4 regions of the Faecalimonas nexilis genome follow, and region 1 is predicted to be linked to each of the others. Evidence: predicted binding sites of a transcription regulator. Region 1 holds the regulator's gene; each other region holds the start of a gene.
What was found. The regulator Rex, encoded in region 1, represses fermentation and respiration genes when NADH is low (regulators of the CRP and FNR family bind a similar motif). The targets are predictions, from matches to a motif close to ATTGTTAANTANTTAACAAT.
Positions count from the first base shown of each region.

Region 2: the regulator Rex is predicted to act here: its motif matches at 1,765-1,784, upstream of pckA (phosphoenolpyruvate carboxykinase (ATP)).
Region 3: the regulator Rex is predicted to act here: its motif matches at 1,235-1,254, upstream of AC6I5B_RS08215 (acyl-CoA carboxylase subunit beta).
Region 4: the regulator Rex is predicted to act here: its motif matches at 1,262-1,281, upstream of pflB (formate C-acetyltransferase).

Region 1 covers NZ_AP029189.1:1,869,332-1,872,551, forward strand. The annotation lists gene AC6I5B_RS09440 (NAD(P)H-hydrate dehydratase) at 1-880, opposite strand, end outside; gene AC6I5B_RS09445 (redox-sensing transcriptional repressor Rex) at 985-1,635, opposite strand; gene AC6I5B_RS09450 (ABC-F family ATP-binding cassette domain-containing protein) at 1,779-3,220, shown strand, end outside.
Region 2 covers NZ_AP029189.1:1,325,490-1,328,709, reverse strand. The annotation lists gene pckA (phosphoenolpyruvate carboxykinase (ATP)) at 1-1,502, opposite strand, end outside; gene thrC (threonine synthase) at 1,920-3,220, opposite strand, start outside.
Region 3 covers NZ_AP029189.1:1,646,960-1,650,179, forward strand. The annotation lists gene AC6I5B_RS08210 (aminopeptidase P family protein) at 1-1,133, opposite strand, end outside; gene AC6I5B_RS08215 (acyl-CoA carboxylase subunit beta) at 1,361-2,797, shown strand; gene AC6I5B_RS08220 (OadG family transporter subunit) at 2,824-3,220, shown strand, end outside.
Region 4 covers NZ_AP029189.1:3,235,437-3,238,656, forward strand. The annotation lists gene AC6I5B_RS16090 (substrate-binding domain-containing protein) at 1-1,152, opposite strand, end outside; gene pflB (formate C-acetyltransferase) at 1,414-3,220, shown strand, end outside.

The DNA.
Region 1 (3,220 bases):
ATGTTGTAATAATCACTTCCGGTAAAAGCTGTTGTAATATCACACGGTTTTCTTCGTGTGTATAAATCTGCACAAGTCCTGCCCCCACTGCATAAGCGGCTTTTGCACTTAAATAAGCAGCTCCTGACATCCCTTTGCTGCCTGCAATCATCAACACTTTTCCATAGCTTCCCTTATGTGAATTTTTCTTCCTTTTTGGAAATCCCAGAAATAGGTCTTGTTTTTCATAGCCAAATGTAACTGTTCCTTCTGAGAATGTTTCCGAGGAAATGCCGATGTCACCTGTGAGAATCTTTCCTGCACACACATTTCCCTCCTGTAAAAACAGACCTCTCTTTGGAAAGGCAATTGCAACTGTCAGATCTGCACAAAAAGCAATCCCCATCCGGGCTCCGGTCGTATCATGAATTCCCGATGGCAGATCAACCGCCACCTTCTTGCCGGCCATCTGATTGACAGAACAAAGAACCTCCCTGTAATGGCCTGTAACTTCACGTTTCAATCCGGTTCCAAAGAGTGCATCTATAATTACACTATATTCCTCTGTACCCAGATTGGTTATCACCGGAATTTCATAATGTGCTGCAATTTTTGCCTGCTGTGCATTTTCCTCGCTTCGTTTTTGAGAATTCCCGGCAAAAAAAATAGTCACATCATGCCCCTTTAAGTGTAACAGGCGGGCAATTGCATATCCATCTCCACCATTGTTGCCGCTCCCACAGATTACAAGCACCTTGCGAAAATCCAGTTGTTCTTCTTCCATGCATCTTACCACTTCCAGTGCCGCACGTTCCATCAAAACCATAGACGGAACTCCGATTTCTTCAATTGTATACAGATCCGCTCTTCGCATCTGTTCGCCGGTTGGCAAATATATCATTTTTGTTCACCTTCTATTCTTGAAAAAAACGTGTAAAGGAAACCTGCCTGCTGCATGCCTCCACTACACGTCTCTTTTATCTTATTTCCCGCAAAAGCAGGAAATTATTCTTCCGTCGTATGCTCCACATGATAACGATTGACATTATAAGAAAGTCTCATCAAACTTTCTGAAAGATGTACATTCTCAACAATCACATCCTCCGGAAGTTCTAAATCTGTATGCGCAAAGTTCCAAATAGCTTTGATACCGCTTTCCACAAGCATGTCTGCAACTTCAATTGCTTTTGTCTTTGGAATAGTGAGCACTGCAATCTCGATATTATTTTCTTTGATAAAGTCGCTTAACTCATCCATCATCCGGATCTCAATACCTCGAATTGTAACGCCCTCAAGTCTTGGGTTCACATCAAAAATTCCTTTTAAGACAAATCCGCTTCGCTCAAAAGCAGCATAATTGGCAAGTGCCTGTCCTAAATTACCTGCTCCGAGTATAATCATATTATGATTGACATCCAGACCTAAAATCTTTCCAATCTCTGTATATAAATACTTTACATTATATCCATAACCTTGTTGTCCAAAGCCACCAAAATTATTCAAATCCTGTCTGATCTGGGAAGCTGTTACATTCATCCTTTTACTTAATTCATTAGAAGAAATACGCTCCACACTATTTTCCAATAACTCACCTAAGTAACGATAATAGCGGGGTAATCTTCTGATAACTGCCTGGGAGATTTGTCTTTCTTCCATTTTTTCTTCACCTTCCTCTGTTTTCCTGTCCATTCTAAGAATCATTATATAGAATCACCGCATCAAAGTCAAACTTTTAGTTGTATTTTCTTACATTTTAGTTATAATAAAATTATTGTACCAAAAAGGGAGGGGTTATATATATGATTCTCGCATGTCATAATATTTCAAAAGCATTTGGAGAACAAGTGATTGTCAAATCTGGTTCTTTTCATATAGAAGATCGCGAAAAAACGGCACTGATCGGACCAAATGGTGCCGGAAAGTCTACTATTTTAAAAATGATCATGAAAGAACTCGATACAGACAGTGGCGATATTATCCTGACAAAAGGAAAGACAATCGGTTATCTGTCACAGCATCAGGAGCTTTCAAGCGGAAACACAATTCTGGAAGAGTTAAAGACTGCCAAAGCAGATATCATTGAGATGGAAAAACAGATTCGCACGATTGAGATGGAATTGAAACATCTTCACGGCGAAGATTTAGAAAACCGGCTTCAGACATACCACCGACTGACAGAGCGTTTTGAACACGCCAACGGATACGCCTATCAGAGTGAATTGGTCGGTGTCTTAAAAGGACTTGGCTTTCGTGAAGATGAATTTTTAAAAGAGGTGGACACGCTCTCAGGAGGGCAAAAGACCCGTGTGTCTCTCGGAAAGCTGCTTCTTACCAAACCAGATATTTTATTGCTCGATGAGCCGACAAACCATTTGGATATGAACTCCATCTCATGGCTCGAGACCTATTTGCTCAACTATGACGGTGCTGTCTTAATCGTATCCCATGACCGTTATTTTCTGAACCGTGTTGTCACAAAAGTGGTAGAGATTGAATATGGCAGCATTATGACTTACATGGGGAACTATTCAGACTATGCACAAAAGAAAAAGATGATTCGTGAAGCAAAATTAAAAGAATACTTAAATCAACAGCAGGAAATCAAGCATCAGGAAGCAGTAATCGAAAAACTTCGCTCTTTCAATCGAGAAAAATCAATCCGTCGTGCAGAAAGTCGTGAAAAGATGCTTGAAAAAATGGACGTCATTGAAAAGCCGATGGGGGATCCGCAAGAACTCCACTTTTCATTAGAGCCATCCTGCGTCAGCGGAAACGATGTGTTAGAAGTTGAACATTTAAGCAAGACATTCGGAAACCACAAACTATTTCAGGATATCAGCTTTGAGATCAAGCGTGGGGAACACGTTGCCATCATCGGAGACAACGGAACCGGAAAGACAACACTTTTAAAAATACTGAATCAGGTAGTCGCCGCTGATAGCGGTTCTTTCAAGCTCGGCTCCAAAGTACAGATTGGCTATTATGATCAGGAACACCACGTGTTACATATGGAAAAAAATATTTTTGATGAAATCTCAGATGATTATCCAAGTCTTAACAACACACAGATTCGAAATACACTCGCCGCATTTTTATTTACGGGCGATGATGTCTACAAACTGATCAGTGATTTAAGCGGTGGCGAGCGTGGTCGTGTTTCTCTTGCAAAACTTATGCTGTCTGAGGCAAACTTCCTCATCCTCGATGAGCCAACGAACCATTTGGATATTGCTTCCAAAGA
Region 2 (3,220 bases), 540 kb from region 1:
TCCCACTCTGCTGCATCTGCGTATGTATCACGTGGGTCAAGAATATTTGTATCAACTCCTGGAAGTTCTGTAGGTACTTCAATGTTGAAGTATGGAATCTTCTTTGTAGGAGCTTTCTGAATATCTCCGTTCAAGATTGCATCAATGATACCACGTGTATCTTTGATAGAGATACGTTTTCCTGTACCATTCCATCCTGTGTTTACAAGATATGCTTTTGCACCGTTTGCTTTCATCTTCTTAACAAGTTCTTCTGCATATTTTGTTGGGTGCAGTTCCAAGAATGCCTGTCCGAAGCAAGCTGAGAATGTTGGTGTAGGTTCTGTGATTCCACGTTCTGTACCTGCAAGTTTTGCTGTAAATCCAGATAAGAAGTAGTATTCTGTCTGCTCTGGTGTCAATACAGATACCGGTGGAAGTACTCCAAATGCATCTGCTGACAGGAAGATTACATTCTTTGCTGCCGGTGCTGCTGATACCGGACGTACAATTTTTTCAATATGATCGATTGGGTAAGATACACGAGTGTTCTCTGTTACACTCTTATCGTCAAAGTCAATCTTTCCGTTTTCATCTAATGTTACGTTCTCAAGAAGTGCATTTCTCTTGATTGCGTTGTAAATATCTGGCTCAGATTCTTTATCAAGGTTAATAACTTTCGCGTAGCATCCACCTTCAAAGTTGAACACACCATTGTCATCCCATCCGTGCTCATCATCACCGATCAGAAGACGTTTTGGATCTGTAGACAATGTTGTCTTACCTGTTCCTGAAAGTCCGAAGAAGATTGCTGTATTTTCTCCGTTCATATCTGTGTTAGCTGAGCAGTGCATAGAAGCAATACCTTTCAATGGGAGGTAGTAGTTCATCATAGAGAACATACCTTTTTTCATCTCTCCACCGTACCATGTGTTCAAGATAACCTGTTCACGGCTTGTGATATTGAACATAACTGCTGTCTCAGAATTCAAACCAAGTTCTTTATAGTTTTCAACTTTTGCTTTAGATGCATTATAAACAACGAAGTCTGGTTCGAAGTTCTCAAGCTCTGCTTCTGTTGGCTGGATGAACATGTTCTTAACAAAGTGTGCCTGCCATGCCACTTCCACGATAAAACGAATTGCCATACGTGTATCTGCATTTGCTCCGCAGAATGCATCTACTACAAATAATCTTTTGTTAGAAAGTTCTTTAATTGCAAGTTCTTTACATGTATCCCAAGCTTCCTGAGATGCTGGATGGTTGTCATTTTTATATTCATCTGAAGTCCACCATACAGTATCTTTTGAGTTCTCGTCCATAACGATGAATTTATCTTTAGGAGAACGTCCTGTATAGATACCTGTCATAACGTTGACTGCACCAAGTTCACTTTCCTGTCCTTTTTCAAAACCTTCAAGTTCTGCTTTTGTTTCTTCTTCAAATAACACTTCATAAGAAGGGTTGTAAACTACTTCTGTAGTTCCAGTGATACCATATTTGCTTAAATCAATTTTTGCCATCTTAATAAACCTCATTTCTTAATATAGTAGTTTGAATTTTTCCAAGTTTCACTGATTTTAATTATACATACTTCACTAATAAAGTCAATACTTTTTTGAAAGATATGACATACATCTAATTCATTTCTTCCTGTAATTTCATTAAAATTCTATAAAATAAATATTAAAAATGCAAGTTCGAAACTTGAACCCTGCATTTTTTACGCATTTTTCATATATTTTTAATTATATTCACTCATTTCACACTGAATTTTGCAATTCGCTTGTCAAAAATTTCACGTTCATATTCTTCTAAAAAAATCTTTCTTGTATTCCGGTTTTTATTCAAAAAAATCTCAGAAGTACAGCATCTGCCTGCACCTCTGAGACCTTCTTTGAATTGTTAATGCAATTTATTTTTCAGAAAAATGCAGACTTTTACACGTTCAGTATCTCTTTTACTGTCTCCTCCATCTTGTCCGCATCACATTCTCTTGTATGAACAATCTTGGCATCTCGAATTTCTTCAATTGCTTTTGGAATCTTGACACATGAAATCTTTTCCAGTTCCGCTATCAAGTCAAATTCTTCCAACGTATCATACTTTTCATCAATGGAAGTCATCACACTTCTTGCAAATTTATACGGACTTGCAGTAGATGCAATCACTGTCTTTCTCTCATCTTTGTTTTCCTCAAGATATGCTTTCCCAACCGATGCCGCAACTGCTGTATGCGTATCGATCACATATCCTGTAGATTTATAAATCTCAGAGATTGTCTTCTTCACTTGGTCTTCCGTTGCATATCCTGCCGCAAAATCATCCAAGTTCTCCTTCATCTCTTTTGAAATCTCATAAACACCCTGTGATTTTAATGCGCGCATCAAATCCTGATTCTTTACAGCATCCTGACCTGCAATGAGATAAATCAGGCGCTCTAAATTGCTTGAAATCAAAATATCCATTGATGGTGATGTTGTCAAAATGAATTCTCGATTTTTATCATACACACCTGTTTGGAAGAAATCGAACAAAACTTTGTTCTCGTTCGATGCACATACAAGTTTTGCGATTGGAACTCCCATCTGTTTTGCATAATATGCCGCCAAAATATTTCCGAAATTCCCAGTAGGAACAACTACATTAATCTGCTCTCCCTCTGCAATTTCTTCATTTTTAAGCAATTTTGCATATGCATACACATAATATACAATCTGTGGCACAAGCCGACCGATATTGATAGAATTAGCAGAAGAAAATTGATAACCCGCAGCATCCATCTCTTTTGCAAGCTCTTTATTTTCAAAAATTGCTTTCACACCACTTTGCGCATTATCAAAATTCCCATGGATTGCAACAACCGATGTATTTTCACCTTTTTGTGTCACCATCTGAAGTTCCTGCACCTTGCTCACACCGTCTTTTGGATAGAATACAATAATCCTTGTCCCTTTTACATCCGCAAATCCTGCAAGCGCTGCCTTCCCGGTATCTCCGGAAGTCGCTGTCAGAATCACGATCTCATTCTTTACATTGTTTTTCTTCGCAGAAGTCGTCAATAAATGTGGTAAAATGGACAATGCCATATCTTTAAAGGCAATGGTTGCTCCATGAAATAACTCTAAGTAATACATACCATCTGCTTTCACAAGAGGCGCAATCTCTTCAGTATCAAATTTTGAATCATATGCCTTTGTGATACAGCTTTTTAATTCTTCTTCCGTAAAATCGGTAAAAA
Region 3 (3,220 bases), 220 kb from region 1:
GTGTAGTGACACATTGCAGCGTTTGCCTTGAATGCGCAGATTGGCTCAAAGCTAGGCCATAAGAAACCTTCCTGTTGGGCGCGCAGACTTTCAAGTTTGTCTGATGCGCTCATCTCAGTCATCTTTTCTTTACCAAGGCTTGTTTTTAACCAATACATGAATTTCGTATGAGCAACGCCATCCTTTACATGTGCTTTTTTGATGTTTTCAATTTCTACATCATTCTTCATTGCTTTATATAAAATAGTAGGATTGGTCTTTTCAACTTTTTTTGTACTATCCGGGATATTATTATACAAAGCATAATTGATTCTTGCAGGGTCAATCAGGACTGTGTTATTAGAATCAAAGTCTTTTACAAAAGTATAAATGTCATTATATGGATGGAAAACAACATTATCCTTTTTAAGTTCTGATTTTACATGTTCATCTAGTCTGCTTTCATCTATAAATAAATGTACTTCATTCATCGTGATTACAGCATAACTTAGAACAAGAGGAGAATACATTACATCGTTTCCTCTGATATTAAGAAGCCATGCAATATCGTCCAATGTAGTTAAAACATGTACGTCAGCACCGTTTTCCTTCATTGCATCTCTCAAGCGAGAGAGTTTGGAAGTTGTGGCTTCACCGGAAAATTTTTCATCCAGTAAAAATACAGGTTCGGCTGCAAGGCTTGGCCGTTCTTCCCAAACGGCATCCACAAGGTCGTAAGAGTATTCAATACGGATATTCTTATAAGAAAATTGTTCTGCGAAATCTTTTCCTTCCTGCATAGCGATGACACGTCCGTCAAATCCTAAAGTCCCATTTTCAGGGAGTACAGAGTCAAGATACTCCGAGACAGTTGGAACTCCCGCGTTACCCATGCGATAGAGTGTTACACCACTCCCGGCAAGCTGAGCTTCCGCCTGAATAAAATAACGTCCGTCTGTCCAAAGACCTGCAGCATCTTTTGTGATTACAGCGGTTCCCGCTGAACCTGTAAAACCAGTGATAAATTCTCTGGATTTAAAATGTTCACCGACATATTCACTTTGGTGATTATCTGCAGATGGCACAACATAAGCATCGATATGTTTTTCTTCCATAAAGGAACGAAGCTTCGCTATTCTGTCTGATACGTTCAATCCGAATACCTCCTTAAAGTAATTTAGTAAATTATTATCCCGTAAGTTGAATTGTAGCATAAACGAAAGACAGGTACAAATGTTTTTTTTAGAAAGTAGGGTATGTGAAAAAAATATCAAATATTATGGAAAAAGAATTGCTATTTCTAAAAATATAAGATATAATTAAAATTGGCAGAAAATTGGTTTAACTTTTAAAAAATATATAAAAATGGAGGACTAGATTTATGAGCAACACAATATCTAAAAACCTCGCAAGTACAAGAATTGCCACTTTACTTGACGAAGGAAGCTTTGTTGAAATCGGTGGCGCAGTTACAGCAAGAACAACCGACTTTAACATGCAGGAGAAAGAGACTCCGGCTGATGGTGTCATCACAGGTTATGGAGTGATTGATGGCAATTTGGTGTACGTATACAGCCAGGATGCTTCTGTTTTAAAAGGAGCGATCGGAGAGATGCACGCAAAGAAGATTGCCAATATTTATGATATGGCAATGAAGATGGGAGCACCGGTTATTGGTCTTGTAGACTGCGCAGGATTAAGACTTCAAGAGGCAACGGATGCATTGAATGGATTTGGCAGCCTTTATATGAAACAGGCTATGGCATCTGGGGTGATTCCACAGATTACAGCAGTTTTTGGAAAATGCGGTGGTGGACTTGCCGTTGCATCTGCGATGACTGATTTTACTTTTATGGAAAGAAATGGGAAATTATTTTTAAATGCTCCAAATGCAATTGCAGGAAATGAGGTTTCAAAATGTGACACTTCATCTGCAAAATTCCAAAGCGAAGAATCCGGTTTGGTTGATGGAGTTGGAACAGAGGAGGAGATCCTTGGACAGATTCGTTCTTTAGTATGCATGCTTCCAACAAACAATGAAGATGATGCGTCTTATGATGAGTGTCTGGATGATTTGAATCGTGTTTGTGAAGGTATTGACAATGCAGTCGAGGATACTTCTATCGTTCTTGCTTTAGTATCTGATGACAATGTATTCTTTGAGACAAAGAAAGAATACGGAAAAGATATGGTGACCGGTTTTATCCGCTTGAATGGAATGACAATCGGAGCCGTTGCAAATCGCGCGAAGATATATGATGAAGAAGGCAACGCCGTGCAGGAATTTGGCGGAACATTGTCTGTACGCGGATGTAAGAAAGCGGCTGATTTTGTGAACTTCTGTGATGCATTCAATATCCCGGTTGTAACCCTTACAAATGTGACAGGATTTGAGGCGAGCAAATGTTCTGAAAAATCGCTTGCAAGAGAAGCGGCAAAATTAACTTATGCATTTGCAAATGCAACAGTACCAAAAGTAAATTTGATTATTGGAAAAGCATATGGAAGTGCTTATGTGACAATGAACAGCAAATCTATCGGGGCTGATATGGTATACGCATGGCCAACAGCAGAGATTGGAATGATGGATTCGACATTGGCAGCAAAAATTATGTATGCGGATTCGGATGCAGAGACAATCAATGCAAAGGCTTCAGAATACAGAGAGATTCAGTCAAGTCCGATATCTGCGGCAAGACGTGGCTATGTAGACACGATCATTGAACCTGCAGATACAAGAAAATATTTGATAGGTGCATTTGAGATGCTGTTCACAAAGAGAGAAGACCGCCCGGCAAAAAAACACGGAACGGTTTAGTGAGGTGAGGCAAAGTGAAGAAAAGAATGAGCTTAATAGTATGTGTTTTGGCAGCATCGCTTAGTTTTGCAGGGTGTTCCCAGAAAGCAGACACCGAATATGATGAATCTGCAGCACAACAGATAACAGAGACACTTATCACTAGTTTTTCCCAGATGGGAAAAGAAGGGTTTGAGCAATTTAGATCTCTTTCAGACTACCAGCTGGATTACACGATGATGCAGTCAGGACTTCCAATTGAGGGGGATAATTTCCTGTCTATGCTTGATGCGTGGGAGGGAGCTGAAAAAGAGTGTGGCTCTTATGTAAAACATGGTGAATATGAGTTTGAAGCATCCGATAAAGAACTTTCTGTTTCTACATTGGCAGAATATGAAGACAGAGATGCGACGATTGAATTTAAGTTTGATGAAGACTTGAACT
Region 4 (3,220 bases), 1.4 Mb from region 1:
TGCGTTCTTATCCATATTATCTTTTGTCACCCATGTATATCCACTGTCGATCACCGCTTCATTGCCAAGCCCCAACACATCTCTTACCGCTGCAACAACAGTCGCATATCCCATTCCATACGGATTCTGTACAATCAGCCCATTCACCTTTCCTTCTTTTAACAGCTTCATCTGATCGTTTCCACCATCAAATCCAACCACACTCAGATCATCCCGATCCACCTCAGTCAACACATCTGTCACCAGTTTTGTCGCGCTCAGATTCATCGCACAAATCCCTTTCAAATTCGGATGCTGCTCTAAAATATATTTTATAACATCTTCCTGTGTCAGTGATTCCGCCTGAATCTCTTCTTCTCCTTCTGCTTTAGCTGCATTCTTTTCTTCTGCAATTGCCTTTGCCTTCTCCTCTAACTGATCCATGTAATACACATCTACGATCTGCACATTCGGATACGATGCTGCAATCTCATCCTGGAACCCTTTTTCTCTTTCCTGTGTATTCATAGCCTGAGAATCCGGCATGATCAATGCCACTTCCCCATTTTCATCCATAATAGAAGCAAGTTTTGACGCTGCCGTCTTTGCAGCCTCTTGGTTGTTCGTAGAACATGTCGCTACCACTCCCTGATACTCACTTCCCGAATCAAATGCAACAATCGGAATATCATTTTCTGCCGCAAGATCAAATTGTACCTCGCATGCTGTCGCATCTACTACTGAAATTCCAACCGCAACCGGGTATCTGGCAAGCTCTTCATCCAAAATATTAACCTGTTCATCCACATCGTCGCTCTCGCTTGGTCCACTGTAATTCAGACGTACTTTGTCATCCCCTTTATACCCAAGCATAGAATTGATGTCCGCAACTGCTCTTTCCGCTCCCTCTTTCACTTCATTCCAATAACTGTCATTGCTGTTTCTTCCTATAATAGAAATATATGATCCCGGTTCTAAATTCAGATTCTCAACATTGGAATATGCAATTGGGCGGAGCACATCAAGTTTACTCTGATTCTCATTCTCTTCCTTCCCGGTCTTATCCACTGTTGTCTGCTGCTCTTCCCCGTCGTTTATTGTTTTTTTTGAGCACGCAGTTCCCATTAAAGTAATACAAAGAATCCCTGCGATTATTTTCCATCTTTTCTTCATATTTATAGTTCTCCTAAGTCAATTCTTAATTTTATCCTTTATCACTATACACCAAAATCTTCAAAAATAGGATAAATTATTTCTTAAATTTTTCTGCATAACCCAATATTTTGATAAATTTTTATCAAAAATTGTATACTGTATCCGTTTTTGTACAATATATGCCTTGCGTTAAATTATTATCTAATGTTATAATAAGCTCGATTGAAATACTATTCATTTTTTATTTAATAAATTATATCTAACAGGAGGATTTTACCAATGGAGAAAAATTGGAATTCTAATTGGGACGGGTTCAAACCAGGACGTTGGAACCGTACATCTGTAAATGTCCGCAACTTTATTCAGGAGAACTACACTCCATATGAAGGAGATGACTCTTTCTTAGCAGGACCTACAGAAGCTACTACAAAACTTTGGGCTCAGGTTATGGACCTTTCTAAACAAGAGCGTGAAGCTGGCGGAGTATTAGATATGGATACAAAGATCGTATCTACTATTACTTCTCACGGACCGGGATACTTAGACAAAGACTTAGAGCAGATCGTTGGTTTCCAGACAGATAAACCTTTCAAACGTTCTCTTCAGCCATTTGGTGGTATCCGTATGGCTCAGAATGCATGCCATGAAAATGGATACGAAGTAGATCCTGAAGTTGTAAAAATCTTTACTGAATATAGAAAGACACATAATCAGGGGGTTTTTGATGCTTACACACCAGAGATGAGATTAGCCAGAAAATCAGCTATCATCACAGGTCTTCCGGATGCTTACGGACGTGGACGTATTATCGGTGACTACCGTCGTGTTGCATTATACGGAACAGACTGGTTGATCGAAGACAAAAAACAACAGCTTGCTACTTCTTTAGTAAGAATGACTGGTGAAAATATCCGTCTTCGTGAAGAATTATCAGAACAGATCCGTGCACTTGGAGATTTAGCAAAATTAGGTCAGATCTACGGATATGACATTTCTAAACCAGCTGCTAACGCAAAAGAAGCTATCCAGTGGTTATACTTTGGATACCTTGCAGCTGTTAAAGAGCAAAACGGTGCTGCAATGAGTCTTGGACGTACTTCTACATTCCTTGATATCTATATCCAGCGTGACTTAGACAGAGGATTGATCACAGAAGAACAGGCTCAGGAATACATTGACCACTTCATCATGAAGTTACGTCTTGTTAAATTTGCTCGTACACCAGAGTACAATGCATTATTCTCAGGTGACCCAACATGGGTAACAGAGTCTATCGGTGGTGTTGGTGTTGACGGACGTCCGCTTGTTACAAAGACATCTTTCCGTTACCTTCACACATTAGATAACTTAGGTACAGCTCCAGAACCAAACTTAACAGTACTTTGGTCAACACGTTTACCAAAAGCATTCAAAGAATACTGTGCTAAGATGTCAATTAAATCATCTTCTATCCAATATGAAAATGATGATTTAATGCGTCAGACTCACGGAGATGACTACGCAATTGCTTGCTGTGTATCTTCTATGAAAGTTGGTAAAGAGATGCAGTTCTTCGGAGCTCGTGCAAACCTTGCAAAATGTTTATTATACGCAATCAACGGTGGTGTTGACGAGAAACTGAAAGTTCAAGTTGGACCAAAATACCGTCCGGTTGAAGGCGATGTGCTTAATTACGATGATGTAATGGAAAAATTCGATGACATGATGGAATGGTTAGCAGGACTTTATGTAAATACATTGAACATCATCCACTACATGCATGACAAATACAGCTACGAAAAACTTCAGATGGCTCTTCATGACAGAGAAGTAAAACGTTACTTCGCAACAGGTATTGCAGGACTTTCTGTTGTAGCTGACTCATTAAGCGCTATCAAATACGCAAAAGTAACACCAATAAGAGATGAAGACGGACTAGTTGTAGACTACAAAGTAGAAGGTGAATTCCCTAAATACGGTAACAACGACGATCGTGTTGACGAAATCGCAGTTGAAATCGTTCGTTCATTCATGGACAAAGTAAGAAAACACCATACATACCGCCAAGGTGTGCCAACAACTTCTATCTTAACAATTACTTCTAACG